3 regions of the Microbacterium sp. NPDC090003 genome follow, and region 2 is predicted to be linked to each of the others. Evidence: predicted binding sites of a transcription regulator. Region 2 holds the regulator's gene; each other region holds the start of a gene.
The links. The regulator LexA, encoded in region 2, represses DNA repair genes until DNA is damaged. The targets are predictions, from matches to a motif close to TCGAACANNTGTTCGA.
Positions count from the first base shown of each region.

Region 1 (9,990 bases), on a different contig from region 2:
GCGGAGCAGGGTCCTGTTCCGAACGTGGGCGGGTCGAGTCTCGGCGAGCTCACGGTCGAGGACGTGTTCACGATCACCGGACGCGGCAAGGTCGCGACGGGGCGAGTGACCACGGGCAGGTTGCGCGTCGGCGACCGCGTGGTGATCATGCGCGACGGGACGCCACCGATGCCTGCGGAGATCGCGGCGATCGAGATGCTCCGCAAGAAGGCGAACGAGGCGAGCGTCGGTTCGACCGTCGGCATCCTGTTCCGGGATCGTCCCGACGTCGTGCGCGGCGACGTCATCCGGACGACCGCGTCCGCGTGAGGTCGGGCCGAGACGATACTCTGGTTGCATGACGCACTCGGGCAACCCTTTCGGACAGGTTCTCGTCGCGCTCGTCACTCCGATGACGGCCGACGGCGAAGTCGACTGGCCCGCCGTCGAGAAGCACATCGACGACGTCATCACCGCGGGTGCTGACGGTGTCGTCGTGACGGGCACGACCGGCGAGACCTCGACCCTGACGGACCCCGAGAAGCTCAAGCTCGTCGAGATCGGCAAGTCCGTCTCCGCCGGTCGCGCCAAGATCATCACGGGAGGCGGATCGAACGAGACCGCCCACGCGATCGAGCTGTACAAGGCGAGCGAGAAGGCCGGCGCCGACGGCATCATGATCGTCACGCCGTACTACAACAAGCCGACGCAGGCCGGCATCCTCACGCACTTCCGTCTGGTGGCCGATGCCACCGACCTGCCGGTGATCCTGTACGACATCCCCGGGCGCACCGGTGTGCCGATCAAGTACGAGACGCTCCTCCGCCTGGCGAAGCACCCGAACATCCTCGCGGTCAAGGACGCCAAGGGCGACTTCTCCGAGGTGAGCCGAGTGCTCAACCAGACCGACCTCATGTACTTCTCGGGTGACGACGCCAACGTTCTTCCGCACCTCGCCATCGGGGCGACGGGCCTGATCGGTGTGACCGCGAACATCACCGCGACTCCGTACCGCACGATCGTCGATGCGGTGAACCGTGGCGATCTCGCCACGGCGACCGCCGAGCACAAGCGCCTCGAGCCCCTCGTGCGCGCCGTGATGACCCACGTTCCCGGCACGGTCGCCGCCAAGTACATCCTCCACGGCCTCGGCCGGATCTCCAGTCCGCGCGTGCGTCTTCCGCTCGTCGGGCCGGAGGAGTGGGAGGCCGCACTCATCGAAGACGAGCTCGATCTCGTCGCCGGCGTCCCGGGCGCCGATTTCTCGAACTTCCGCCCCGACCGCAACGCGGCCGCGGGTGGTGCCCTGCCCAAGGTGCACGGCACGACGCGCTGAGTCGCGTCGCCATGAACGAACGGACGCGCCGAGTGTCCGACTGAGGAGACAGCATGTCCATTCCCCTGGCCGAACCGTCCGCACTCGACGAAGGAACGCTGCGGGTCATCCCGATCGGCGGTCTCGGCGAGATCGGTCGGAACATGACCATGTTCGAGTACGACGGCAAGATCCTGATCGTCGACTGCGGGGTGCTGTTCCCCGAGGAGCACCAGCCCGGTGTCGACCTGATCCTCCCTGACTTCGAGCCGATCCGCGATCGTCTCGACGACATCGTCGGCGTCGTGCTCACGCACGGGCACGAGGACCACATCGGGGCTGTTCCGTACCTCCTGCGCCTCAAGGGTGACATCCCTCTGATCGGATCGGGCCTGACCCTGGCTCTCGTCGAGGCGAAGCTCAAGGAACACCGCATCAAGGCGTTCACGCTGACGGTCAAGGAAGGCCAGCAGGAGAAGGTCGGCCCCTTCGATCTCGAGTTCGTCGCCGTGAACCACTCCATCCCCGATGCCCTGGCCGTCGCCATCCGTACGCCGGCGGGCATGGTGCTCGCCACCGGTGATTTCAAGATGGACCAGCTGCCGCTCGACGGTCGCATCACCGACCTCCGCGCGTTCTCGCGCCTGGGCGAGGAGGGCGTCGATCTCTTCCTGGTGGACTCGACCAACGCGGACGTGCCGGGCTTCACCCCCACCGAGCGTTCGATCGGCCCGGTGCTCGACCAGGTGATCGGCAAGGCGCCCCGGCGTGTGATCGTGGCCAGCTTCTCGAGTCACGTGCACCGGGTGCAGCAGGTCATCGACGCGGCGCACGCCCACGGGCGACGCGTGGCGTTCCTCGGCCGCAGCATGGTGCGCAACATGACCATCGCCGAGCAGCTCGGGTATCTGAAGGTGCCGGACGGCGTGCTCATCGACTTCAAGAAGGCGCGCGATCTCCCGGACGAGAAGATCGTCTACATGTCGACCGGTTCGCAGGGCGAGCCGATGGCGGTGCTCAGCCGCATGGCGAACATGGATCACGCGATCGAGGTCAGCGAGGGCGACACCGTCATCCTCGCCTCGAGCCTCATCCCGGGCAATGAGAACGCCGTGTACCGCGTGATCGACGGCCTCACCAAGCTCGGTGCGAACGTCGTGCACAAGGCGAACGCCCGCGTGCACGTCTCTGGACACGCCGCGGCGGGAGAGCTGCTCTACTGCTACAACATCCTCAAGCCCAAGAACGTGCTGCCGGTGCACGGCGAGTACCGTCACCTCATCGCGAACGCCAAGCTGGCGCAGGACACGGGAATCGCCGAGGAGCGCACGATCATCGCCTCCAACGGCACCGTCATCGACCTGCGCGACGGCGTGGCGTCGGTCGTCGGGCAGCTCGACCTCGGCTTCGTGTACGTCGACGGCTCGACGGTCGGCGAGATCACGGATGCCGATCTCAAGGACCGCCGGATCCTCGGCGAGGAGGGTTTCATCTCGGTCATCGTGGTGGTGGATGCCGCGACCGGGCGGATCATCTCCGGACCCGAGATCCACGCGCGCGGTGTCGCTGAGGACGACTCGGTCTTCGACGACGTGACGCCGAAGATCGTCGCCGCGCTCAAGGAGGCCTCCGGCAACGGCGTGCGCGACACCCACGCACTCTCCCAGGTCGTGCGCCGCACGATCGGCCGATGGGTCAACCAGCGTCTGCGTCGCCGTCCGATGATCGTCCCCCTCGTGATCGAGGCGTGATCAGCGGGATCGGCTGAAAGCCGCGTCGATACGCGGGAATGTCGGCCACGGGCCGTAACGTGAGGGCATGGCCAGGAGTACCACCAAGTCCGAGCGCGCGTCCGGGAGCGCGCCGTCCCGCCCCTCGCGGCGGGCGGCTCCCCAAGCCTCGCCTGCGCCCAAGAAGCCGGCAGCGAAGAAGCCCGTCCCCAAGAAGTACATCGACGAACTCGACAAGCCGCCGGTGGCGGTCCGGGCGTGGACAGGGCTCGCACACGGTGTCGGAGGGCTCTTCCGCGCCTTCGGCCCGGAGACGCTGGAGAAGGACGACCGTCGCGACGGGTTCCCGTTCCTCCTGGTCCTGCTGGCGGTCCTCGGCGCGGTGAACGAGTGGTTCTTCATCGGCAACGAGGTCGCCGCCAATGTCAGCGCCTATTCGGTCGGTGGACTGGTCGGCCGCATCGCGTTCGTCATGCCCGTACTGCTGCTCTTCCTCGCCGGATGGCTCTTCCGTCACCCGTCCTCGGTCCATGACAACGGCCGCATCGGCATCGGTTTCGGCCTCTTCGTGCTCGCACTCGCAGGTATCAGCCACGTCGCCGCCGGCGCTCCGGACGGCGCGGGAACCGCCGCGCGCGCGCACCCGAACATGGGAATGGCCGCCATCAGCGAGGCGGGAGGGGTCTTCGGCTGGCTGGTGGGTGAACCGCTCGCGCTGGTGCATCCCGCCGTGGCCTACGTCGTGCTCGGCCTCGTCATCGCGTTGAGCATCCTCATCCTCACCAAGACGCCGCCCAACCGGATCGGTCGGCGGCTCGGCGATCTGTACGCCTGGATGTTCGACGCGGAGCGTCCTCAGCCCGCGGCGGAGCAGCCCGAGATCGACGATGCCGACAAGACCGACGACGAGAACGTCCTGCCCTGGTGGCGGCGAAACAAGAGTGGCCGCGAGGAGGACCCCGATGAGGGCACCCTCGGCTCCGACGACATCACGGCCCTCCTCTCGACCGCGGAGGCGACCCCTGCGTACGACCAGGCCGTCGTCGTCGAGAACCCCTACGATTCCGCCACCGAGGTTCTGTCCGACGTGCGCTCCGTGGCCGATTCCCTCGCTGAGCAGCAGACGACGGCGCTCCTCGACGACGACTCCGACACCGGTGAGGTGCCCGAGCTCCCGGGCCTCGACGGTTTCGGGACCGAGGGGCCGGGGGATCGCGGCCCCCAGGCACCCGTCGCGCCGTACATCCTCCCCTCGCCGGGGCTCCTGGTCGAGGGCCCGCCCCCCGTCATGCGCTCCGAGGCGACCGATAAGGTCATCGAGCAGATCACCAGTGTGCTCACGCAGTTCAAAGTCGATGCGAAGGTCACCGGCTTCTCGCGCGGACCGACGGTGACGCAGTACGAGGTCGAGGTGGGTCACGGCGTCAAGGTCGAGAAGATCCTGCAGCTGAGCAACAACTTCGCGTATGCCGTGGCCTCGAACGACGTGCGCATCCTCTCGCCGATCCCGGGCAAGAGCGCGATCGGTATCGAGATCCCGAACGCCGACAAGGAGATGGTCGCCCTCGGCGACGTGCTCCGCTCCCCGGCGGCCCAGAAGAGCACGCACCCGATGACGATCGGCGTGGGCAAGGATGTCGGCGGCAACATCGTCATCGCGAACCTGGCGAAGATGCCTCACCTCCTGGTCGCCGGTTCCACCGGTTCCGGAAAGTCCAGCTTCGTGAACTCGATGATCACGAGTCTGCTGATGCGCGCGCGCCCGGCCGACGTGCGAATGGTGCTGATCGACCCGAAGCGCGTCGAGCTCACCAGCTACGCGGGCGTGCCGCACCTGATCACTCCGATCATCACCAACCCGAAGAAGGCGGCCGAGGCGCTGCAGTGGGTCGTCAAAGAGATGGACATGCGGTACGACGACCTCGCGTCGTTCGGATTCCGCCACATCGACGACTTCAACCGCGCGGTGCGAGCCGGCGAGGTCGAGTTGCCGGCCGGCAGCGAGCGAGTGCTCAAGCCGTATCCCTATCTCCTCGTCGTGGTCGACGAGCTCGCCGACCTCATGATGGTCGCCCCGCGCGACGTCGAGGACTCGATCGTGCGCATCACCCAGCTCGCCCGCGCATCCGGCATCCACCTGGTGCTCGCGACCCAGCGCCCGAGCGTCGACGTCGTGACAGGTCTGATCAAGGCCAACGTGCCATCCCGTCTCGCGTTCGCCGTGACGAGCGTCACCGACAGCCGCGTGATCCTCGACAGCCCCGGTGCCGACAAGCTCATCGGTCAGGGCGACGCGCTGTTCTCGCCGATGGGTTCCTCGAAGCCGTTCCGTCTGCAGGGCGCCTGGGTCGACGAGAAGGAGATCGACGCGGTCGTCAAGCACGTGACGCGTCAGGCTCGACCCGAGTACCGCAACGATGTCCAAGAGGCACTGGAGCCGCGTAAGAAGGACGTCGACGAAGACATCGGCGACGATCTCGAGTTGCTGTTGGCTGCCGCCGAGCTGGTCGTCTCCTCTCAGTTCGGCTCCACCTCGATGCTGCAGCGCAAGCTCCGCGTCGGCTTCGCCAAGGCCGGACGCCTGATGGATCTCCTCGAGTCGCGGGAGATCGTCGGCCCGTCCGAGGGTTCCAAGGCTCGCGACGTGCTCGTCACGGCGGAGCAGCTCGGGGGAGTGATGGCGAAGCTCCGTGGTGAGGATGTTCCCGCGGCGCCCAGCGCGGCGCCGGCCGCTCCTGCGACGGCGGCGATGGCCTCCGATCCTCTCGAAGCGCAGTTCGAGGGTCTTCCCGTGGTCGAGGCAGAGGGCGATGAAGACGCCTGGGGCCTGACGGGACGCGACTGATGGCGATTCCTCGGCAGCTGCCCAACGCGATCACGATCGCGCGCATCCCGCTCGCAGTGGTGTTCTTCGTGCTGCTCCTGCTCGGAGGAACCTATGGGGTTCCCGATCTCGGTCTGCGCTGGACTGCGGCGATCCTGTTCATCCTCGCCATCTCGACCGACTGGGTCGACGGCTACCTCGCCCGCCGCTACGACATCGTCAGTGATTTCGGCAAGCTCTGGGACCCGATCGCCGACAAGCTGCTGACGGGGGCGGGCTTCATCGGGCTCGCCGTCCTCGGCGAGGTCTCCTGGTGGATCGTCGCGATCATCCTCGTCCGCGAGTTGGGGATCACGATCCACCGGCTCATGATCGTCAACGAGCACGTCGTCGCTGCGGCATGGATGGGCAAGGTCAAGACCGCTGCGCAAGGGGTCGCCCTCGCATGGGCGCTGATGCCGTTGCACGTGCTGATCGGCATTCCCGCGTGGACCCTGATCACCTTCGTGCTCATGCTCGTGGTGCTGGTGCTGACCATCTGGAGCGGGATCGACTACGTCGTCGCGCAGGTGCGCGGGGCGCGTCGGAGTCGATGACCGACCTCGCGGCAGCCGTGATCGAGACGCTCGCGCGCCGCGGCTGGACACTGGGCGTAGCGGAGTCGCTCACGGGCGGAGCGGTGATCGCCGAGCTCGTGAGCGTGCCCGGAGCATCTTCCGTGGTGCTCGGAGGAGTGGTCGCCTACGCGACGCCGATCAAGCACACGCTGCTCGGGGTGGATGAATCGCTTCTCGGCCGTGAGGGCCCGGTGCATCCGGAGGTTGCGCGGCAGATGGCACGGGGCGTCCGGCGCGCCGTGGGGGTGGACGGCGTCGACGCCTCGGTCGGCGTCGCGACCACGGGCATCGCCGGTCCCGTCTCGCCCGATGGGCAGCCGGTCGGCACCGTGCACATCGCCGTCGCCACACCCGAGCGCGTCGAGGCGGGATCGTTCCTCTTCCCCGGCGACCGGAATCGGATCCGCTCTGCGTCCGTACGAGCCGCCCTCGAGATGCTCCGAGAAATGTCCCGGGAATAGTCGCCGTCGCGACGAGGTTATTGATTTCGTGCTCACACTCAAACCACAGAGTGCAGTTGTAGATTTTATGAAGGTCGGCGAGGTTATACTGGCCATCACTTCGGGGGAGACTCCGAGACACCGATTGGGGAGGAGGTTCCGATGATTCTTGTACGACAGGAAATCGGCGATGTGCTGAGGGACTTCCGTCTGCAGAAGGGGCGCACCCTTCGGCAGGTCGCGAGCAAGGCTTCCGTGGCGCTCGGCTATCTGAGCGAAGTAGAGCGCGGTCAGAAGGAGGCGTCGAGCGAGATCCTCGCCTCTGTCGCCGATGCGCTCGACGTCCCCATCTCGACCATCATGCGCGAGGTCGGAGATCGCATCTCCGTGCTCGAGGGCATCCAGGTGTTCCCCGATGTCGTTCCCGACGATCTGGTCGCCTCGATCGAGCCCGAGCTCTCGCTCCACTGATCCGACGCGCCCCGTCGTTGCTTCATGCGTCGAAGTGAATTCCTGCGTGCCGTCGAGGACGAGTTCCCCGGACGCACGTCTTCGGTGTTGAACGATCTGGTGCTCACGCCGCTCGCCGGTCGCACCGCGAAAGAGGCGCTGGCCGCGGGGATTCCCCCGCGGGAGATCTGGTTCGCGCTCTGCGACGAGATGGAAGTGCCCGATAACAGACGGTACGGTGCGGGCAGGCTTGAGCCGCGCAGGCGCTGAGTTCGCGCATGCGTTCGATCGATATCGCGACGAGATGGCAGGATCCGGCGTGTCGTCGAATATTCGTTCGAAGCGGGCGTAGTCTTCTGCACAGTGGTTCAGACGTTAGTGTTCTCCACTGTTCGCGCGACTCGACGACGCAATGTCGGAGGCTCCTCGTACGGTGAAGACATGGCCACCGAGCCATACGCCTTGTCGGAGAGTTGCTTCCAGCCGGAAGTGCCGCGACAGCCTACAGGCGGCACCACGCGAAGCAGAAGGAGCACGACATGCCATCTCCCGCCGACCGCGAGAAGTCCCTCGAGACCGCACTCGCCCAGATCGACCGTCAGTTCGGAAAGGGCTCGGTCATGCGGCTGGGCAGCGACGAGCGCGCACCCGTCGCCGTCATCCCCACCGGCTCCATCGCCCTCGACGTCGCTCTCGGCGTCGGAGGCCTCCCGCGTGGCCGCATCGTCGAGATCTACGGCCCGGAGTCCTCGGGTAAAACCACGCTGACGCTGCATGCGATCGCCAACGCTCAGCGCGCGGGCGGTATCGCGGCGTTCATCGATGCCGAGCACGCGCTCGACCCTGATTACGCCGCCAAGCTCGGCGTCGACATCGACGCCCTGCTCGTCTCGCAGCCCGACACGGGTGAGCAGGCGCTCGAGATCGCCGACATGCTCGTGCGCTCCGGTGCCATCGATCTGATCGTCATCGACTCCGTGGCGGCGCTCGTGCCCCGCGCCGAGATCGAAGGTGAGATGGGTGACTCGCACGTGGGTCTGCAGGCTCGACTGATGTCGCAGGCTCTCCGCAAGCTCACCGGTGGCCTGAACCAGACCAACACCACGATGATCTTCATCAACCAGCTGCGCGAGAAGATCGGTGTGTTCTTCGGCTCTCCCGAAACGACCGCCGGTGGTAAGGCGCTCAAGTTCTATGCATCGGTTCGCCTCGACATCCGTCGTATCGAGACCCTGAAAGACGGCACCGACGCAGTGGGTAACCGCACCCGCGTGAAGGTCGTCAAGAACAAGATGGCCCCGCCCTTCAAGCAGGCGGAGTTCGACATCCTCTACGGAGTGGGCATCTCGCGCGAGGGCAGTCTGATCGACTTCGGTGTCGAGCACGGAATCGTCAAGAAGTCGGGCTCGTGGTACACCTACGACGGCGATCAGCTGGGCCAGGGCAAGGAGAACGCCCGCACGTTCTTGCTGAACAACACCGACGTGGCACTCGCCATCGAGACCCAGATCCTGCAGAAGCTCGGCATCGGTGGTGCATCCGTTCCCGCGGCTCCGGCAGATGAGCTCGCCGAGCGTCGCCCGGCCTGATCATGAACGGTGAGAACGGGGGCGGTCCGCGTCAGGACACCGGGCGGGTCGCCCCCGTCATCCCTCTTTTCGGAGCCCGAAGCGTCACCCCTCCCGGAGCGAACGCAACGACTCGCGAGGGGGCTGCGGAGCCATCCGGAGGCTCAGGGCGCGCGTCTTCGGGAGCAAAGGCCCCGCGCCTGCGGGCCCTCTCGGACGCTCCCTCCTCCGCGTCTGCCGCGCCGACGACTTCCGCGTCCGCTCACGAATCCGCTTCCGTATCCTTCGTCGATGACCGGCGCGCCGGCGACGATGCACCCGACCTGCTCGAGGTCCGTAAAGCGGCCGAAGAGAGTCTGGTGCGCAAGCTCCGCACGCGATCGCTGTCGGTGTCCGAAGCACGGCAGGTCTTGCGTGGTCATGGACTCGATGCTCAACAGGTAGACGATGTCATCGACGATTTCCTCCGGCGCCGGTACCTCGACGATCAAGAGCTCGCGCAGATGCTCGTGGCCGCGGGGGTCGATCGCAAGGGGCAGGGGCGCGTCGCCATCTCCCGTTCGCTCGCGCAGCGTGGGATCCCGCGCGACGTGATCGCCGCGGCCCTCGACGAACTGCCGGACGACGATGCGGAACGCGCACTGGAGTTCGCTCGTACCAAGGCACGTTCGCTCAGCCGCCTTGATCACGAGACCGCCCTCCGGCGTCTGCTCGGACAGCTCGCTCGCCGCGGGTACGGCGGATCCGTTGCGACGAACGCGGCGAAGACGGCGTTGAACGAGGCATCATTCGGTGCGAAGAGCTCCGGAGTGCGCTTCGTCGAGTCGGACTGAGGCGTCAGCCCGGAGGTGCCGTCTCCCGCTCGTACAATGGAGAGATCATGACTACTCCGCGCAGTGAACCGACGATCATCACCTCGTCGTCGGCAGCCGTCGACGCCGACGGTCGTCAGAGATCCTACGAAGTGCGCACGTTCGGCTGCCAGATGAACGTGCACGATTCCGAGCGCCTCTCCGGCTCGCTCGAGAGTGCGGGCTACGTTCGCGCCGCGGCCGGTGACGAAGCCG
Region 1 covers NZ_JBIVFW010000001.1:688,702-698,691, reverse strand. Annotated here, with positions in the region: gene ACIPVN_RS03495 (EF-Tu/IF-2/RF-3 family GTPase) at 1-309, shown strand, start outside; gene dapA (4-hydroxy-tetrahydrodipicolinate synthase) at 338-1,315, shown strand; gene ACIPVN_RS03485 (ribonuclease J) at 1,369-3,045, shown strand; gene ACIPVN_RS03480 (DNA translocase FtsK) at 3,113-5,869, shown strand; gene pgsA (CDP-diacylglycerol--glycerol-3-phosphate 3-phosphatidyltransferase) at 5,869-6,444, shown strand; gene ACIPVN_RS03470 (CinA family protein) at 6,441-6,926, shown strand; gene ACIPVN_RS03465 (helix-turn-helix domain-containing protein) at 7,068-7,376, shown strand; gene ACIPVN_RS03460 (DUF3046 domain-containing protein) at 7,401-7,625, shown strand; gene recA (recombinase RecA) at 7,895-8,944, shown strand; gene ACIPVN_RS03450 (regulatory protein RecX) at 9,283-9,756, shown strand; gene miaB (tRNA (N6-isopentenyl adenosine(37)-C2)-methylthiotransferase MiaB) at 9,804-9,990, shown strand, end outside.
Region 1: recA (recombinase RecA) is a predicted target of LexA. The motif match lies at 7,681-7,696, and genes of this name have one in related genera.

Region 2 (9,990 bases):
CATCCCGCGGCTCGTTCCCGAGGAGGTGCGCGGTGCCGCAGCCGCGGCCGCCCTCACGGCGGTGCAGGAGGTGCAGCGTCAGACGTCGGATCTGTCGATCGTGCGGGCGGCATTGACCGAGGAGCTCAGCGCACAGCGCAAGGCCGCGGCATCCGCTCCGACTCCCGCCGCGTCGGCATCCGCTCCGGTTCCCTCCGCCCCGGCACCCGCGCCGACCTCGGATCCGGTGCCCGCCGCGGCTCCTGCGGAGCCCGTCGCCGAAGCGGCGGTGCCTACCGAAGACGATGCCGCGCCCACGCCTCCCACAGGTCCGCGCACGCATCCGATCGTGCTCCCCGAGGTGAACGTCGCCGAGCTCGGAGTCGCCGACAGACTCGGCCTCTCCAGCGGCGACGACGAAGAAGTGGGGCCGACCTCATGAGAATCGGACTGATCCTCACCGAGGCCCTTCTGGGCCTGCGCCGGAACATCTCGATGGTGATCTCGGTGGTGCTCGTGACGTTCGTCTCGCTCACCTTCGTGGGCGCCGCGATCCTGATGCAGTCGCAGATCGGCGTCATGCGCGGGTACTGGAGCGAACGCGCCCAGGTCGCCGTGTACATGTGCTCGGCGGTGTCGGAGTCCGACACCTGCGTCGACGGGGCTGCGAGCGAGGAGCAGGTCGCCTCGGTGCGCGCCCAGCTCGAGGGCGACGCGCTCGCACCGCTCATCAGCTCGATGACCTTCGACACGAAGGAAGACACTTACGCCAAGCTCGTCGAGCAGGTGGGCGAGGAACAGGCGAGCGTGATCACCCCGGACCAGGCGTTCGAGGTCTTCTTCGTGACGATGAAGGATCCGGGGCAGTCCCAGGTGCTCTCCGAGGCTTTCAGCGGTCAGACCGGCGTCGAGCAGGTCAAGGATCAACTGCAATACCTCGAACCGCTGTTCTCGGCCCTCACCGTCGCGACATACGTGGCCGTCGGGATCGCCGTGCTCATGCTCATCGCGGCGACGCTGCTCATCGCCACGACCATCCGATTGTCGGCGTACGCGCGACGGAAGGAGATCGGGATCATGCGCCTGGTGGGCGCGTCGAACCGGTTCATCCAGACCCCGTTCGTGCTGGAGGGCGTCTTCGCCGCTCTCCTCGGATCCGCTCTCGCGAGCGCCGCGATCGTCGCCGGTGTCCACTTCGGGGTGAACGGATACCTGCGGGGACGCGTGCCCTTCATCACCACGTGGATCGGAATGCAGGATGCCGCGTGGGTGGTGCCGGTGCTGATCGGCATCGGTGTCGTGCTCGCCGCGCTGTCCGCGGGGTTCGCGATCCGGCGCTGGCTGCGCACCTGACCCTGGCCGCCGAGCCGGAAGTGGCTCGGAGGCACGCGACGCAGGTATGCTGAAAGGCTGTTGTGCGAGCGCACGACACGGATCAGGAGAGCATCATGCCCAGGGAACGCGGGGAGAAGGTCATCGCGACCAATCGTCGCGCACGTCACGACTACAACATCGAGAAGTCGTACGAGGCGGGGATGGTGCTCACCGGCACCGAAGTCAAGTCACTGCGTCAGGGGCGCGCGAATCTCTCGGACGGTTACGCGTTCGTCAAGGGCAACGAGGTCTTCCTCGACTCCGTGCACATCCCCGAGTACTCGCAGGGGCACTGGACGAACCATTCGGCCAAGCGCATCCGCAAGTTGCTGCTGCACCGCGAGGAGATCGCGAAGATCGCCCATGCGGTCTCGGCGGGCGGTTACACGCTGATCCCGCTCAAGCTGTATTTCTCCGACGGTCGCGCCAAGGTCGAGATCGCACTCGCGAAGGGCAAGCGCGAGTACGACAAGCGCCAGACGCTCCGCGAGCGTCAGGACACGCGCGAGGCCGAACGCGCGATGCGACTGCGCAACCGCGTCGGCGAATAGCCGCCGCTCAGGGCGACGGCGTGAAGCCGAATGCCCGACCGAGGAACGCGAGTTCGCGCTCGAGTGCATCGACGACGGTCTCCGCGCGCCGGAAGCCGTGTCCTTCTCCGGGGTAGAGCACGTACTCGTGATCGACGCCCCGTCGGGCGAGTGCCTCGCGGATGGCTTCGGACTGCGACGGCGGGACGACGATGTCATCGGCGCCCTGCAGCAGCAGCACCGGAACACCGATCCGGTCGGCGTGCGTCAGGGGGGAGCGCTCGATGTAGAGCTCTTCGGCCGCTGGGAGCGGACCGACGAGGCCGTCGATGTAGTGCTTCTCGAAATCGTGGGAGTCGGCCACGAGCATCCTCAGGTCGGAGACGCCGTAGCGCGAGATACCGGCCGCGAAGGCGCCCCCTCGCACGAGCGCGGACAGGACGGTCCACCCGCCGGCCGAGCCTCCGCGGATCGCGAGGCGCGTCGGGTCCGCAAGGCCGGACTCCGCGAGGCCATGCGCCGCGGCGATGACGTCGTCGACGTCGACGACACCCCACTGGCCGTCGAGTCGCTCGCGATAGGCGCGTCCATAGCCCGTCGACCCGCCGTAGTTGACGTCGAGCACCCCGATCCCACGGCTCGTATAGAAAGCCAGTGCCGCCGAGGTCGCGCCGGTCACGTGGGCCGTCGGGCCGCCGTGCACCAGCACCAGGTAAGGCGGGAGTTCGTCGGCGGATGCCGCAGCACCCGGGTTCGCGGGCGGATACGCGTAAGCGTGAACCGGACCGTGGAGGCCGTCGAAGGTGAGCGGGAGGGGCGAGGGCATCCACGCGGGATCGACGGGTTCGCCCCCGCGGACCGCGACGACGGCACCCGTGTCGAGATCGGCGCACCACACGCCGGAGGTGACACCCGATCCGTTGCCCGAGAGGAGGACGAGCGAGCCGACGACGTCATCGATGCTGACGTGTCCATCGCACGGCGCCTCGACGCGTCGCTCCGAGCCGTCGGCGGAAAGGACGACGATCTCGTCTCGGCCGTTCGTGCGCACGGCCACGAGACGACCGTCATCGAGAGGTTGGAACCAACGATTGCCGAGAACCCACAGTCCGTAGCCGGTGTCGGCGTCGGCGGGGGCGAGTGGGACCGGCGGAGTCGTGGGCGCGATCCCGTCGACAGCGATCCGGTGGACTCCCCAGCGCCCGTCGTGGTCGTCGGCGAAGACGAGTTCGCTCTCGGATCGCCATTCCGGCTGCAGAGCCGCACGCGTGGACACGGAGCCGGTCTCGCCGGTGCGCAGGTCGCGCAGACGCAGATGCGCTTCGTCCCACGGCATCCGCTCGCCCGACCACTCGACCCAGGCCAGCCGCGTGCCGTCGGGGGAGAGCGCGGGATGGGCGTAGAACGCGCCGCTCTCGACGTGCACGATGACGGCGGACGCGGACTCGCCGGCCGACCCGTCGGTCGGGATCTCGACGATCGCTCGACGATGCTCCCTCGAGTCCTCCCGCACGGCGAGAAGACGGCCGTTCTGCACACGTAGCCCGCCGTGGGCGGGGCCCGGAGGGGTGAGCGCCACGGGCTCGGTCCCGCGTCGGAACCGGTAGACGCGCTGATCGTCGGCGTGCACGAAGAAGAGGGTGCCATCGGCATCCGCCGTCCATGCTCCGCCGCCGTACTCGTGCACGCGCGAACGCGCGCCCCAGGGCGCAGGGAGCACCTCGTGGCCGAGCGAGGAGCGCACCGTCATCCGACCGCCCTCGGCGGGCACCGACTCCGCCCACCAGATCTCCTCACGGACGAACCGTGCTCCGTCGAGGCGGGGTGAGGCCGCGGCAACGGATGCCGCGGTGAAGGGCGAGGGCCAGGAACCGTACGGTGACGACATGGTTCGAGCCTATGCGTCGGCGGGAGCGCGACGGGCCCGGGTGCGTGTCAGACCGCGCGGAGAACAGCGACGACCTTTCCGAGCACGACGGCTTCGTCGCCCAGGATCGGTTCGAACGCGGAGTTGCGCGGAAGCAGCCACGTGTGGCCGTCGCGGCGCCGGAAGGTCTTGACCGTCGCCTCGCCGTCGAGCATCGCCGCGACGATCTCACCGTTCTCGGCGGTGTGCTGGGACCGGACGACGACCCAGTCGCCGTCGCAGATCGCCGCGTCGATCATGGACTCGCCCGAGACCTTGAGCATGAACAGATCGCCTTTGCCGACGAGCTGTCGCGGCAGAGGGAAGATCTCCTCGACGTGCTGGTCGGCCGTGATCGGGACGCCGGCGGCGATGCGGCCGACGAGGGGCACCAGAGCGGCGTCGCCCACGGGAGTCGCGACATCTGCGGGGTTCTCGGTGCTCGTGCCGGGCAGATCGATCAGGACCTCCATGGCACGCGTCTTGCCGGGATCGCGACGCAGGTAGCCACTGAGCTCGAGCTGGCCGAGCTGGTGGGTCACGCTCGAGAGCGACTTGAGCCCCACGGCGTCGCCGATCTCCCTCATGCTGGGCGGATACCCCTGCTGGGCGATCGACGCCTGGATCACCTCGAGGATGGCCATCTGCTTGGGGCTCAGGCTCTTCCGACGACGTGTGCGCGGTGCCTCGGGATCGGGGGCGGTGATCTCGCTCATGATGCTCCTTCGGTGCGCGATTCCGGCGTCCTTCGTCGAATGTCGGAGGCCCGTGGTTCGGTGTTGATATCGAAACCGTATCCGAGAAAAGCGCGGATGTGGAAGATCTGTTCGAGCGTGTCGGCGAAATCGCGAATGCGATTTCGAAGAAAGCTTGACAGATATTCGAATTCGAAGATACCTTCGGAACGTAGCTTCGCACTCGCCTCTCCCGGCCGAGAGGCGGATGCGAACGCTACGCCAACGTGGTCATCGCTCGCGGGTGATGACAGACCTCCGGTTCGCCGGAGCAAGGCAGAGGAGAACGACATGAGCAGCATCACCTTCAGCACCGTAGCCGTCCGTCCGGTTCACCCGTCGACGCGTCTCCGGCTGACGGCGCGCGGTCGTCGTGTCCTGCTCGCCCTGGCCGCGCTTCCTCTCGCGTTCGGCATCGCCTTCGCCGCACTCAGCGGCGGTAGCGCGCTGGCGACCGGAGAAGGCGCCGGCACGGTGACGTTCGAGACGGTCACCGTGATGCCCGGAGACACGCTGTGGTCGATCGCGGCCGAGGTCTCGCCCGAGTCCGACCCGCGAGAGGTGATCGGCGAGATCACCCGTCTCAACATGCTGCAGGGCGGCGTGCTGCAGATCGGCCAGGAGCTGTCGATCCCGGCGGAGTACGCGAGCTGATTCGTCCGGACGGTCGTCCGGATCGCGAAAGGCGGTAACGCGAAGAGCGCGCCCGGCTGTGCCGCCTAGCATGGAGTGGTGACTTCTTCGCTCGATGATCTCCCTCTCCGCGACGATCTCCGAGGGCTCACCCCGTATGGGGCCCCTCAGGCGCCGCTTCCGATCGCTCTGAACGTCAACGAGAACACGCATCCCGTGCCGGATGCGGTGGCGAGCGACATCCTCGACGACATCGCGGTCGCGCTCCGTGACGTGAATCGTTACCCCGACCGCGAGTTCACCGCTCTCCGCGAAGGCTTCGCACAGTACCTGGGTCACGGCCTCGACGCCGCGCAGATCTGGGCAGGCAACGGGTCAAACGAGGTTCTCCAGCACATCCTCCAGGCCTTCGCGGGGCCAGGGCGGACGGTGTTCGGCTTCGCGCCGACGTACTCGATGTACCCGCTGCTGACTCAGGGGACAGGCGCGCGCTGGATGGCGGGGGAGCGCCAGCCCGACTACACGATCACCCCGGAAGAGGCGGTCGCTCAGATCGAGCAGGCCGATCCCGATGTCGTTCTTCTGTGCTCTCCGAACAATCCCACGGGTACGCCGCTCGGACTCGATGTCGTTGAAGCGGTGTATGCCGCCACTCGCGGTGTGGTCGTCGTCGACGAGGCCTATCAGGAGTTCGCTCCGCACGACGCACCTTCGGCGCTCACGCTGCTGGAGGGGCGCCCGCGGCTCGCGGTGTCGCGCACGATGAGCAAGGCCTTTGCCTTCGCCGGAGCGCGAGTGGGATACCTGGCCGCCGATCCCGCGTTCATCGACGCTCTGCGTCTCGTTCGGCTGCCGTACCACCTGAGCGCGCTCACCCAGGCGGCGGCGGTCGCGGCGCTCCGCAACTCCGACGTCATGCTGGGCATGGTCGAGGAGATCGTCGCGCAACGCGATCGGATCACGGCGACGCTCGAGGCGCTCGGATACACGCCTCACGAGTCCTGGTCGAACTTCGTCCTGTTCGGCGGTGTCGCCGACCCGAAGGCGACGTGGCAGCGCCTCTACGAGCAGGGCGTGCTGATCCGTGACGTCGGGATCCCCGGCCACCTGCGCGTCACCGCGGGCACCGAGGCGGAGACCACGGCGTTCCTGGATGCGCTCGCCTCGATAGAATCGGCATCATGAGCACCTCCACCCCGACCCCGCGCGTCGCGCGTCGCGTGCGCAGCACGTCGGAGTCCACCGTCGAGCTCGAGCTGAACCTCGACGGCACCGGCGCCAGCCGCATCGACACCTCCGTGCCGTTCTTCGACCACATGCTCACCGCCTTCGCCAAGCACTCGCTCACCGATCTGACGGTGCGGGCGTCGGGCGACACCCACATCGATGCGCACCACACCGTGGAGGACATCTCGATCGTGCTCGGCCAGGCGATCGGCGAGGCGCTCGGCGACAAGGCGGGCATCTCTCGCTACGGCGACGCACTCGTGCCCCTCGACGAGGCGCTGGCCCAGGCTGTCGTCGACATCTCGGGTCGCCCGTACCTCGTGCACGAGGGGGAACCCGCGGGCTTCGAACAGCACCTCATCGGTGGCCACTTCACGGGCTCGCTCGTGCGTCACACCTTCGAGGCGATCGCGTTCAACGCCGCGCTCACCGTGCACGTGCGCGTGCTGGGCGGCCGCGACCCGCACCACATCGCCGAGGCGGAGTACAAGGCCTTCGCGCGCGCCTTCCGCGAGGCCAAGGCGCTCGACCCGCTGGTCGACGGCATCCCGTCGACCAAGGGTGCACTGTGACCCGCACACCTCGGGTCGCCGTCTTCGACTACGAGTCCGGCAACGTGCACTCGGCGGTGAAGGCGCTGGTCGCCGCGGGAGCGGATACCGTTCTCACCCGCGATCGCACCGAGGCACTCGAAGCCGATGGGCTGCTCGTGCCCGGTGTCGGCGCGTTCGCCGCGGTCCGAGACGCGCTGCGGGCGCACGGGGGAGACGACATCATCGATCGCCGGCTCGCGGGTGGACGCCCGGTCATGGGGATCTGCGTCGGGATGCAGGTGCTCTTCGAACGCGGCGTCGAACGCGGGCAGAACACCGAGGGACTGGGGGAGTGGCCGGGGGCAGTCACCGAGCTCAACGCCTCGGTCCTCCCGCACATGGGCTGGAACACGGTGTCCCCGGGGCCCGACAGCGTCCTGTTCGACGGCATCGAGGACGAACGCTTCTACTTCGTGCACTCGTACGCGGCACAGACCTGGGAGCTCGACGTCATCCCGCCGTTCCCGCAGCCCGTTCTCACGTGGACGACGTACGGCGATCCGTTTCTGGCCGCGGTCGAGAACGGCCCGCTCACCGCGACGCAGTTCCACCCCGAGAAGTCGGGGGACGCGGGCATCCGCCTGCTGCGCAACTGGACCCGGAGTCTCTGAGAGACGCCGCCCGGCGTCACGCATTTTGAGGCCCGCGCGACCGCAGAGTACCCTCGAATCTCGTGCCCGCAGCGGGCGCCGAGCCCCCACACCAAGGACGTCATGAACGACTTCGCACAGTCTCCCTCTCTCACGCTGCTCCCCGCGGTCGATGTCGCCGGTGGCAAGGCGGTTCGCCTCACGCAGGGCGAGGCCGGCACGGAGACGAGCTACGGCGACCCGTTGGATGCCGCCGGCGAGTGGGTCTCGCAGGGCGCTCAGTGGATCCACCTCGTCGACCTCGATGCGGCGTTCGGCCGGGGGAGCAACGCGCCGATCCTGCGCAAGGTCATCAAGCAGTACCGCGGCGTCAACGTCGAGCTCTCGGGCGGGATCCGCGACGACGCGACCCTCGAGGCCGCTCTCGAGAGCGGGGCGACCCGGATCAATCTCGGGACGGCCGCGCTGGAGAACCCGGAGTGGGCGGCCGATGTGATCGGCCGTTACGGCGAAGCGATCGCCGTCGGTCTGGACGTCCGCGGTACCACCCTCGCTGCGCGTGGGTGGACGAAGGAGGGCGGCGACCTCTGGGAGGTGCTCGACCGCCTGGAAGACGCGGGCTGCAGCCGTTACGTGCTCACCGACGTGACCAAGGACGGCACGCTCCGCGGGCCGAACCTGGAACTCCTGCGCGAGGTCACCGCGCGCACGCCCAAGCCCGTCGTCGCCTCGGGCGGTATCTCGAGCCTCGACGACATCGCCGCGCTGCGCGAGTTGGTGCCGCTCGGAGTCGAGGGTGCCATCGTCGGCAAGGCCCTGTACGCCGGGGCGTTCACCCTGGCTGAGGCGCTGGATGTCGCCGGCGACTGACGACTCGTGCGGTCACGGCCCGCACGGTTACGGTTCCCATGACGACGAAGGTCCGGTCAACCGTGGCGACTCCGCGGGCGTTCCCTGGGAGGGGCGCAGCTTCGAGGCGAACCAGCACGCCGCCGACGACGGCTCCGCCGACCCCGCTCTGCTCGCCGCGTTGCTGAGCTTCCGTGCGGGCGCCGGCAGCCAGACGGAGGTCGTGGACGCCTTCCGCCATTCTCGTGTGCTCATCCCGCTCGTGGCCGAGAAAGGGGAGGAGGGCGTGGCCCCGAGTGGTCTCGCCGTCGACAAGACGCAGGAGCTCTCGATCGTCACGGTCGCGGCCCCGGACGGGCGCCGCGTGCAGCCCGTGTTCTCCTCGGTGGACGCGATGCGGCGATGGGATGCGTCGGCGCGACCCATCCCCGTCGAGGCTGTTCGCGCGGCTCTCGCGGCATCCGCCGACGACACCGACCTGATCGTGCTCGACCCGACGTCGGAGACCGAGTTCGTGATCCGCCGCCCCGCGGTGTGGGCGATCGCGCAGGATCAGGCGTGGGAACCGAGCTTCCTCTCGCCCGAGGTCTTCGCCGCCCTGCAGGCGAGCATCGCGCAGGAGCTCGCGGTGATCGACGTGGCCGTGGCGGCGGGCGACCCGGATGCGCGTCTGCGGGGTCCCGAGTTGATCGTGATCCTCGAACTCGTCGACGGTCTCGAGCGCGAGGTCCTCGACGCGGTGCTGGCCCGCCTCGCTCAGCGGTGGGCGTCCGATGACCGCATCGCGGTGCTCGCGGACTCTCTCACCGTGAAGCTCCGCCGCAGCGCCTGACCCGCGGCGTCGCTGCGCTCGCCTCGGAGAGCCTAGTTGACCGGGCCGGTCCACTTCTCGCCCGGCCCTTTGCCGATCGGGTCGGGGATGACGGACGCCTCCCGGAAGGCGAGCTGGAGCGAGCGCAATCCGTCGCGCAGAGAGCGCGCGTGCATGTCGCTGATCTCCGGGGCGCCGGCGGTGATGAGCCCCGCGAGGGAGTTGATGAGCTTGCGCGCCTCGTCGAGGTCGAGCTGGTCCTGCGCGTTCGGGTCGTCGGCGAGACCGAGCTTGACGGCGGCCGCGCTCATGAGGTGCACGGCGGCGGTCGTGATGACCTCGACGGCGGGGACGTCGGCGATGTCGCGCGTCGCGGACGACGCGGCCTCCTCCTGCCGTGCCCAGCGCTCTTCGCGCTCGCGGTCAGCCTCGTTGGATGCCTGGTTCGTCACTTCGCCTTGCCTTCTGTTAGACTTTGTCGGGCTCCGGAGCGTCATGCTCCGGCACGAAAGAGGATTCACTTCCCACCCGCGCTTGCCGTTCCAGGCTACCGGGTCTTGCACTCCACCGGATCCGCTCACAGAGCGGGACGGTCGTCAGGGTGCGAAGCCGGCGTCTGAAGGCCGGTGGGTGGGGGACGATTCTGATTTCGCCCGGAATGCTGACAGCATCCCGGTGGCCGAATCCCATCGTCTAAGGAGTTCCGCATCAGCGATCCCCGCACCAATGAGCGCATCCGCGTCCCCGAGGTCCGCCTCGTCGGC
Region 2 covers NZ_JBIVFW010000002.1:510,958-520,947, forward strand. Annotated here, with positions in the region: gene ftsE (cell division ATP-binding protein FtsE) at 1-421, shown strand, start outside; gene ftsX (permease-like cell division protein FtsX) at 418-1,332, shown strand; gene smpB (SsrA-binding protein SmpB) at 1,428-1,904, shown strand; gene ACIPVN_RS15400 (S9 family peptidase) at 1,912-3,771, opposite strand; gene lexA (transcriptional repressor LexA) at 3,819-4,505, opposite strand; gene ACIPVN_RS15410 (LysM peptidoglycan-binding domain-containing protein) at 4,815-5,177, shown strand; gene ACIPVN_RS15415 (histidinol-phosphate transaminase) at 5,256-6,341, shown strand; gene hisB (imidazoleglycerol-phosphate dehydratase HisB) at 6,338-6,955, shown strand; gene hisH (imidazole glycerol phosphate synthase subunit HisH) at 6,952-7,587, shown strand; gene priA (bifunctional 1-(5-phosphoribosyl)-5-((5-phosphoribosylamino)methylideneamino)imidazole-4-carboxamide isomerase/phosphoribosylanthranilate isomerase PriA) at 7,690-8,436, shown strand; gene ACIPVN_RS15435 (SseB family protein) at 8,420-9,247, shown strand; gene ACIPVN_RS15440 (DUF1844 domain-containing protein) at 9,280-9,678, opposite strand; gene infC (translation initiation factor IF-3) at 9,910-9,990, shown strand, end outside.

Region 3 (9,990 bases), 110 kb from region 2:
GCACGCCCGCGACCGCGATCGCCGCTTCGTGGATGCCGCAGAGAAGCGCGGCATGGCCTCGCTCGTGCTGCGGTGGGAGCGCGAAGCATCCGATCCGGTGGCGGATCTGCTGGCGCGCGCCGGTGCGACGACCGCTCTCTTGGTGGACAGCGAGGCCCTCGCGGCCGAGATCGTCGCGCATGCGCCCGAGATCGGTGTGCGCGTGCCCGAGCAGCTGTCGGTGATCGCGTGGGAGGACTCCTGGGTCTCGAGCCTGGTGCGCCCGCGGCTCACCGCGCTCGATGCCCCGGTCGAGGAGAGCGCTCGCACCGCCGTGGCGCTGCTCGCGCAGCTCGTGAGCGGCGAGGACGTCGTGTCGCACACCGTGTCGGCGCGGCGCTTGATCGTGCGCGAATCGAGCGGCCCCGCGCCGACGGATGCATGACTGCCGATCCCAAGACCTCCTGCCCACGATCGAGAAGGACCACAGATCAGTGACCGACAACACTCCGAGTTCCGATGCTCCGCGTTTCGATGCTCCGCGTTTCGATGCTCCGCGTTTCGATGCTCCGCGTTTCGGGGCGAACTACACCCCCTCCCAGGACTGGATGTTCCAGTGGATGGGGATCGACGCCGATGTCGTGCGCGCGGACTTCGAGGCACTCGCGGGGCTGGGGCTCGATCATGTGCGGGTCTTCCCGCTGTGGCCCGTGCTGCAGCCGAACCGGACGCTCATCCGCCGCAAAGCCCTCGACGACATCGCTCTCGTCGCCGACATCGCGGCCGAGTTCGAGCTCGACATCGCCGTCGACGTGATTCAGGGCCACATGTCGGGCTTCGATTTCGTGCCGGCGTGGCTGGTCAACTGGCACGACGGCAACATGTTCACCGATGAGACGGCGATCCAGGCGCAGTCGGCGCTCGTCGCCGCGGTCTACGACGCGGTGCGCGACAAGCCGAACCTCATCGGTCTGACGCTCGGCAACGAGCTCAACCAGTTCCAGCTGCCCAACCCTGCCGCGATGCCCGCCGAGAGCACGCAGATCACACACTGGCTCGAGAGCCTGCTGGGTGCGCCGCGCGATCGTGATCCGCGCCACCTCATCGCGCACAGCGAGAACGATCACCTCTGGTATCGCGACGGGCATCCGTTCCTGCCCGAGCACGCGTCCCGTCTCGGTGATGTCACGACGGTGCATTCGTGGATCTTCAACGGCACCGCGGCGCGCTACGGCGGCCTCTCGTCGCCGTCGGTTCGTCACGCCGAGTGGATGATCGAGCTCTCGAAGGCGTTCGCCACCGATCCGCAGCGCAAGGTGTGGCTGCAGGAGGTGGGTGCTCCGTCGATGAATCTCGCGGCCGAGGAGATGCCCGAGTTCGCCGCGCGCACGGTCGAGGCGGCGCTGACGACGGAGCGTCTCTACGGCATCACGTGGTGGTGCTCGCACGACGTGTCGCGCTCGCTCGGGGACTACAAGGATCTCGAGTACTCGCTCGGACTGCTCGACACCGAGAACGTCGTCAAGCCGCTGGGCCGGCGTTTTGCGGAGCTGGTCGCTCAGGCGCGGGCGGATGCGCGGGCGGATGCCCGGACGGATGCCGGGGCGGATGCCCGGACGGATGCCGGGGCGGATGCCCGGGAGGTGGCAGCGACGTCTGCGCAGTCGCGCAGCGCGTCGCGCGTCGTGCCGCGGACCGTGGGCGTCGTGATCGACGTGGACGGCGACGACCTTCCTCTCTCCCGCACCGACCTCGCCCCCGGTGGGCGGGTGTTCGAGCGCTGGCACGAGCTGCGGGAGCAGGGCGAGCCCGTGACCGTGGTCACCTCGCGCACCGCTCAGGATTCCGCGGCCCTCGCCGTTCGTGGAATCGACACCGTCGTCGAGGTCGTGCAGCGCGCCTGAGGGAAGCGTGCCTGAGCGCAGTGCGCCGGAGCGCAGCGCCCCGGAGCGCAGTGCACCTGAGCGCAGTGCGCCGGAGCGCAGCGCACCTGAGGCAGCGCGCCTGAGCGCAGCGCGCCTGAGGGCAACCCCGGAGGCCGCTCGCCCGCGGGCAGCAGCGCACCTCCGGGCGGCAACTCACCTGCGGTCGGTGAACCTGACCGTGTTCTGTTCGGGCGGTCGGTCGATGTAGGTCGTCCCGGTCGGACTGGTCCAGACGAGGTCCCCGGTGGTTCCGAGAGTCGCGTTCGTCTCTCGGGCCCCGCGAGCGGTCCCCGCGCCCTCCTCGCTGCGTCGTCGGCGTTCGACTCGCCACCGCGAGTGGTGTTTGAGCATGTGGTGTCGCCGGCAGAGGTGGGCGAGGTTGTCGGCGCAGGTCTCGCCACCGCTCGAGGCGGCGTGCGTGTGGTCGATGTCGCATCGCCGCGCGGCGATGTTGCAACCGGGGAAGCGGCAGCGCTGATCGCGAGCCCGCAGATGTCGGGTGAGTTGATCGGTGGGGCGGTAGCGGTCGACGGCGAGCAGCGCGCCGGTGATCGGGTGCGTGAGCACGCGTTCCCAGCCGGGCGTCCGGCCCGCGAGGAGGCGCGCCGTGTCGGTATCGATGGGGGAGCGGCCGTCGAGCTCTGCCGGGGGTGCGCCGGGGTGGTTCGGGTCCTCGTCCATGAGCGTGAAGACGGGGACGGTGACTTCCACGCGTGCGCGGATTGCGCCGAGCAGTTCCGCATCGCTGCCGTGTCCTGTCGGAGTACCGGTGAGCGCGATGTCGGCGAGCAGGTCGGCGCGCAGCTGATCCATCGTGCGGGAATCGCACTCGGAGCCGGATTCGCGGGCCGCCCGCCCGTTCTCGAGCGTGATCGTCCGCGCCATGCGCGTCAGACGATCGTGCATCCCGTGCACGAGCACCGCGGGGCCCAGCATCCCGAGCTCGGCCATTCCGTCATCGAGATCCCTCACCCACACCCGTCGCAGTTCCCGGGCATCGCGGTGACGTTCGGTGACGGTGCGCGCCTGGTACTGCTCCGCCATCCGTCGCGCTATCCGACGCAACCTGTTCGGCGACTCGACGGACGCAGCCTCCACCGCGCGCGCCGCATAGCGGGCCCGGTCGGCCGGGTCGTCCAGGTGCGCGCCGGCGTCGACGATGACCCGCGTGTGGGCGGCACTGATCCGCCCCGCGCCCTGCGCCGCCCACACCTCGGTGAATCGCTCGACCGCCCACGACGCCTCGTCCATCCGCCGCTCGATCGTCCGGTCGCTCGCCCGCACCGCCGCCCCGATCTCCGACGCGACCGCGCGCACGGCCATGTCCCCGCGATCCGGATGCGCCGCCTGTCGCGCGATGTCGACCGCGACGCGAGCGGCGACGGCGAGCATCCCGTCGCGCACCGCCGACAGGCGGGCGATCGTCTCCTCGACCGCCCGCACCGAGCCCACCAGATCGGCGATCATCGCCGTCTGAGGGTCCGTCGCGTCGAGAAGTTCCGTCATGCGAACAGCCCACCACGGGCCACCGACATTCGAACATACAAACGAAAGACGAGCGCCGACCCCGCCGGAGGTTCTCCACAGCACCGCGCCGCAGCTCTGGGCCGACCTCACATGTCCGATGGGCGCAGCCGCCTTTACCGTGGCTTCCCATCAGCGGTATCCGGCGGCATCCGATGAAGGGGAAACGACATGAGACACGACCTCCGCAGATTGCTCGGCCTCCCGACCGTGGTCGCCCTCACGGCCGGCGCAACCCTGGCGCTCGCCGCCGCGGTCGGCGCCCCCGCGACCGGCGCCCCCGCGACCGGCGCCGCCGCGATAGCCGACCCGCCTCCGCAGACCGTCCACGTCGCCTCGGCCCAAGGCGCCGCAGACGCCCCCGACGACTTCATCCGTGACGTCCAGACCTGGACCACCACCTCCGCCGCCGGCCGCGACTACAAGATCTCCGTCGCGCTCCCGGCGAACTACGACGAGACCGGCGACCCGTATCGCGTGCTCTACGTCACCGACGCGAACGCCGAGTTCGGGATCGCAGTCGAGACCGCCCGGCTCAACGCCCCCGGAACCATGGTCGTCGGCATCGGCTACGACGACCCCGGTCAGGGATTCGCGGCCTCCGGAGTACGCCGCACGCTCGATCTCACGCCGACCGAGATCACGGCCGACGTGCCGACCGGCGGCGCCCCCGAGTTCCTCGACTTCCTGCGTTCCGAGCTCGTCCCGCAGATCGAGAGCGAGTTCCACGCCGACCCCGCCGACCGTGCACTCATGGGCCACTCCTTCGGCGGTCTCTTCGCCACCTACGCCCTGCTCCACAACGACGGCCTGTTCCACCGGTTCGTCATCGCGAGCCCGTCGATCTGGTGGGACGACCGCACGATCCTCGACATGGAGGCCGACTACGCCGAGACGCACGACGCTCTCGACGCGCGCGTCTTCCTCTCCGTCGGCGAGCTCGAGGAGACGACGTCCGGATTCCCCATGACCAGCGACATGACGAATCTCGCGCGTACGCTCCAGAGTCGCGACTACGACCGACTCGAACTGGGCGCGACGGTGTTCCCCGACGAGACCCACCTCTCCGTGATCGGCGCGGCGTTCAGCCGCGGCCTGCGATTCGTCTACGCGGCGCCGGGCACGGAGGTCCCGGGGACCACCCTCCCGGAGCAGCAGGACGTCGCCCCGCAGATCGTCACGCATCCGTCGGATGCCGAGATCGGTGAGGGAGCGACGGCGACGTTCACCGCCGCCGCGACGGGAACCCCCGAGCCCACGGTGATCTGGCAGACGCACCTCGCGGATGCCGGCGACTGGGTGACGATCCCGGATGCCGCCGCCCCCACCCTCACGATCGACGCCGTCCCGGCATCCGCCTCGGGCACCCGCTACCGTGCGGTCTTCACCAACTCCGTCGGCGAGTCCGCGACCGAGCCCGCCACCCTCACGGTGACGGCAGCGCCCTCAGCCCCTTCGGCCGAGGATCTCACCGAAGGCAATCGAGGATCCGTCACGGCGCCGGCCGCGGTCGCCCAGGGCGCCCCTCTCGACATCTCGATCGGAACCGAGCTCGCCGGCGAATCCGTCGATGTGCACCTCTTCTCCGACCCCACCCACCTGGGCACGCTCACCGCATCGTCTGCCGGCACGGTGCAGGCGATCATTCCGACGGATGCCGAGCTCGGGGCGCATCGTGTCGCCGTCTACGCGACCGACGGCGACCTCATCGGCTGGGCGCCGGTCGAGGTCGTCGCAGCTCCGTCGGGCGGAGCGACGGCTCCCGATGACCGCCTCGCGAACACGGGTGCGGATGCCGGGATCGTCGCGCCGATCGCCGTCGCCGCGAGCCTCGCGGTGCTCGTCGGGGGAGCGGTCATGATCGCCGCCCGGCGCCGCCGTGACGGGGCCGATGCGACGACGTGATTGACTCGACGGATGCTTCTCCACGCCGAGATCACGCCGCCGACAGGCGGCACGACTGACGGCGCGAGCGAGAAGGACGCCGCGAGCATCGTGCTGCTGCACGGCCTGATGGGGTCGACCGAGAGCTGGCACGACGTCGTCCCTCACCTGGCCGCGAGCGGATGGCGGGTCATCGCGATCGATCTCCCCGGCCATGGCCGATCGCCGCGCGACCCTGAACTCACGGTGGCACGAGCCGCGGCATCCGTCGTGCAGACCGTGCGCGCCCATACGGCCCGGCCGCCCTTCGCGGCGCTGGGACATTCGTACGGCGGTACCGTGCTCGCCGCTGCGGCTCCCGCTCTCGAACCGCGTCTCGCCGTCTTCATCGACTCGGCCCTCGCCTTCGCCGGGCACGCCGATCGAGCATCGCTCACCGCGCAGTACGTCGCGGATGCCGGTGCCCGCACTGTCGCCAGGCTCCGCGAGCGCCCGGGATACTCGGCGGCGTCCGCGGAGCGGGAAGCGCGCGCGGCACGGCTCTTCGACCCGGCGACCTCCGCGTCGATCTCCTGCGGAGCAGACGTCGACGAGCATCCACCGCCGGGCTCGATCGCCGTGATCGCCGATCCCAGCCGCTTCGTCCCTCCGGCCGCCGTGAGCCGTTGGCAGGCGGCGGATGTCGAGGTGCGCAGAATCCCCGGAGCCGCGCACACCCCCTGGTACGGCCGCCTCGACGACTTCGTCGCCGCGCTGCCCGAGGTCTTCGACCCCCGCCCACCCGGTTACCCTGGACAGTGACATGGCACATCTTCTGGGGGCCGAGGCCCTGCACCTCGAATATCCGACGAGGGTCGTCTTCGACTCCGTGACGCTCGGCATCGAGGAGGGGGATCGCATCGGCATCGTCGGCCGCAACGGCGACGGCAAGTCGAGCCTGCTGGGCATGCTCGCGGGCATCAAGGAACCGAACTCGGGTCGTGTCACGGTGCGCGGCGGAACGACGATCGGTGTGCTCGATCAGGCCGACACCCTGCCCGACGACCTCACGATCAGCCAGGCCGTCGTGGGCGACACCCCCGAGTACGAGTGGGCCGGTGATGCGCGCACCCGCGACGTCATCGAGGGGCTGCTGACCGACCTGCCGTGGGATGCCGAGATCGGATCTCTCAGTGGTGGCCAGCGCCGCCGCGTCTCGCTCGCCCGCCTGCTCGCCGGTGACTGGGACGTCATCGCCCTCGACGAGCCGACCAACCACCTCGACGTCGAGGCGATCACCTGGCTCGCCGGGCACCTCAAGAAGCGCTGGGCCGCGAACTCGGGCGCCCTCATGGTCGTGACCCACGACCGGTGGTTCCTCGATGAGATCTGCACCGAGACCTGGGAGGTGCACGACCGCATCGTCGAGCCGTTCGAGGGCGGGTACGCGGCGTACATCCTGCAGCGCGTCGAGCGCGACCGCATGGCCGCCGCCACCGAGGCGAAGCGCCAGAACCTCGCCCGCAAGGAGCTCGCGTGGCTCCGCCGGGGAGCCCCCGCGCGCACGAGCAAGCCCAAGTTCCGCATCGACGCGGCCAACGAGCTCATCGCCGACGTGCCCGAGATCCGTGACAAGGTGTCGCTGCAGTCGCTCGCCGTCTCGCGCCTCGGCAAGGACGTCGTCGACCTCCTCGACGTGGGCGTGACGTACCCGACGGCCGATGGCGGCGAGAAGGTGGTGCTGCGCGATGTCGAGTGGCGCATCGCTCCGGGCGAGCGCACCGGCATCCTGGGCGTCAACGGAGCGGGCAAGTCCACACTGCTGGGCCTCATCTCGGGAACCGTCGAACCGACGGTCGGCCGCGTCAAGCGCGGCACGACCGTGAAGGTGCAGACGCTCACCCAGCGCCTCGACGAGCTCGACCAGTACTGGAACGACCCGGTGCGCGTGATCATCTCGGGCCTGCGCACCTCGTACACGCTGGGCGCCGGCTCGAAGGCGCAGGACCTCACTCCCGGGCAGCTGCTCGAGCGCCTCGGATTCTCCTCCGCCCAGCTCTCGACGCCGGTCAAGGACCTCTCGGGCGGTCAGCAGCGCCGCCTGCAGCTCCTGCTCGTTCTCCTCGACCAGCCCAACGTGCTGATCCTCGACGAGCCCACCAACGACCTCGACACCGACATGCTCGCCGCGATCGAAGACCTCCTCGATTCCTGGTCGGGCACCCTCCTGGTGGTCAGCCACGACCGCTACTTCCTCGAGCGCGTCACCGACCAGCAGTTCGCGATCCTCGACGGCCATCTGCGTCACCTCCCCGGCGGCGTCGACGAGTACCTGCGACTCCGCCACCTGCAGACCTCGAGCGCCGAGAAGGGGCACGCGGTGAAGGCCGCGACCACGACGGCGGCGGCGACGGCATCCGCTCTCGACGGTGCCGCCCTTCGCTCCGCGCAGAAGGAGGTTTCGGCTCTCGAGCGCAAGATCCAGAAGCTCACGCAGCAGGTGGATGCCGCCAAGCACGCGCTCGCGGAGCACGACCAGGCCGACTACGCGGGCCTCGGCGAGAAGATGTCGAAGATCAGCGCGCAGGAGGCCGAGATCGAAGAGCTCGAGCTGCGCTGGTTCGAACTCACCGAGCAGATCGGCTGACGCCGCTCGCCCCGTATCGCGGGCGGGCGCGTGAACCAGGGATCGGCAGTACCTGGTGATCTCGGTGCTGCGGGAATACCTTTGCCTTGCGACGCGCTGTGCTCTGGGCGGGGTCTGACGCCGGCCGGTGTCGCACAGCACGATTCTGCGGCACCGGGAGGTACACATGGAAGGACTCGAGGTCACGGTCCTGCTCGGACTCACGATTCTCGTCGGCACTCTGATCGCACCACGCGTGCGGTTGGCGCTGCCGCTGGTGCTCGTCGTCTTCGGGCTTCTCCTCGGCTTCGTGCCGGCGCTGCGCGAGGTGCAGCTGCCGCCCGAGACCGTGTTGCTGCTGTTCCTGCCGGTGATGCTCTTCTGGGAGAGCCTGACGACGTCGCTGCGGTCGATCCGCCGCGACTTCCGGTACATCCTCCCGATGAGCACGCTCCTGGTCGTCGCCTCGGCCTTCGCGGTCGCCGGTGTCGGCGTGCTGTTCGGGATGCCGTGGGAGATCGCCCTGATCCTCGGTGCCGCGGTCGCCCCGCCGGACGCCACAGCGGTCGCGGCACTCGGACGTCTGCTGCCCCGGCGCATGTTCATGAAGCTGAAGGCCGAGAGCCTCACCAACGACGGCACCGCGCTGGTGCTCTACGCCATCGCCGTCTCGCTCGCCGTCGGCGGCCAGGTCACTCCGTGGTCGGTGACGTGGACGGTGCTCGTGTCGTACGTGGGCGGAATCGCGGCCGGTGTCGTCGTGGCGCTGCTGGGGGTGCTGCTCCTGCAGCGTTCGAACCGCACGGCCGTCATCAACGTCACGATGCTCCTGATCCCGTTCACCGCGTTCCTCGTCGCCGAGCTCATCCATGCCTCGGGTGTGCTCGCCGTGGTCGTGGCCGGCCTCATCGCCTCCTACGTCTCGCCGCGTGTCACGACGGCATCCTCCCGCCGCCAATCCGACGCGGTGTGGCCCTTCGGGGTGTTCCTGCTCAACGGCGCACTGTTCATCCTCATCGGCCTCGAGGTGCAGTACGTCGTGCACGAGATCTCGGCCGCGATGATCGGCTGGCTCGTGCTCACGTCGCTCGCCGTCTGGGCGACACTCCTGGTCGTGCGCTACCTCTTCCAGTTCTTCACCGGGTTCTTCCAGCGGCCCGCCACGCGACCCCCGAGGGGACTGCGCGCTCGCTCGCGCGTGGTCTCGACCGTCGCCGGCATGCGCGGCGCGGTCTCGCTCGCGATCGCGCTGTCGGTGCCGACCAGCCTCGCAGAGGGAACGACGGGCCGCGACGAGATCGTGTTCGTCACCGCCGGGGTCATCCTGCTCAGCCTGCTCGTGCAGGGCCCGCTCCTGCCCGCCGTCGTGCGCTGGGCACGGATGCCGGTCGACCATGCCGAGCAGGAGGAGTACGAGCTCGCCGAACGGGCGATCTCGGGGGCCGCGCTGTCGGCGCTCGACGACCTCGCCGCCGAGCACGGCGTCGGTCAGGAGGTGCGCGATCGCGTGCGCTCCGAGGGGTACCAGATGCTCGAGCTCGCCAACGCGAAGGCGCTGGCCCGTGAGCAGGCGCTCGTCGACGCCGAGGCGCGCGAGCTCGACGCCCTGCTCGACACCCCCGACCCCACGGTGTCCGACACCACGGCGCCCGACGCCCCGGCATCCGATGCCCTCGACGACGTGCTGGGCGTCGGGGGAGTGACGGATGCCGTCGACGGCACCACCCTGCAGATGATCGCGACCTCGACGGATGTCGATGTGCTGCAGCGCTCGCCGCTCGTGCGCCACGAGGAGCACACCCGGCTCAAGCTGGCACTCCTCGAACGCAAGCGCGAGGTGCTGATCGGCCTGCGCCGCTCCGGCACCGTCGACGACATCGTCGTGCGCCGCATCGCCGCTCGCCTCGACCTCGAGCAGGTGCGCCTGCAGGGGATCGAGGAGTTCGACTGATCCGACACGCGCGGCGGTCGACGACGGTGACGCTGTGTGACAGCCGATTCCGTGCCCGGGGCCGCACCTGTCTACCGTATGTGAGTCCCTGAGAGAGGAACCCGCACACATCATGTCCCGTC
Region 3 covers NZ_JBIVFW010000002.1:401,179-411,168, forward strand. Annotated here, with positions in the region: gene ACIPVN_RS14840 (LacI family DNA-binding transcriptional regulator) at 1-424, shown strand, start outside; gene ACIPVN_RS14845 (glycosyl hydrolase) at 474-1,883, shown strand; gene ACIPVN_RS14850 (DUF222 domain-containing protein) at 2,058-3,410, opposite strand; gene ACIPVN_RS14855 (alpha/beta hydrolase-fold protein) at 3,600-5,333, shown strand; gene ACIPVN_RS14860 (alpha/beta fold hydrolase) at 5,346-6,113, shown strand; gene ACIPVN_RS14865 (ABC-F family ATP-binding cassette domain-containing protein) at 6,115-7,938, shown strand; gene ACIPVN_RS14870 (Na+/H+ antiporter) at 8,105-9,868, shown strand; gene ACIPVN_RS14875 (MetQ/NlpA family ABC transporter substrate-binding protein) at 9,981-9,990, shown strand, end outside.
Region 3: ACIPVN_RS14850 (DUF222 domain-containing protein) is a predicted target of LexA. The motif match lies at 3,440-3,455, and genes of this name have one in related genera.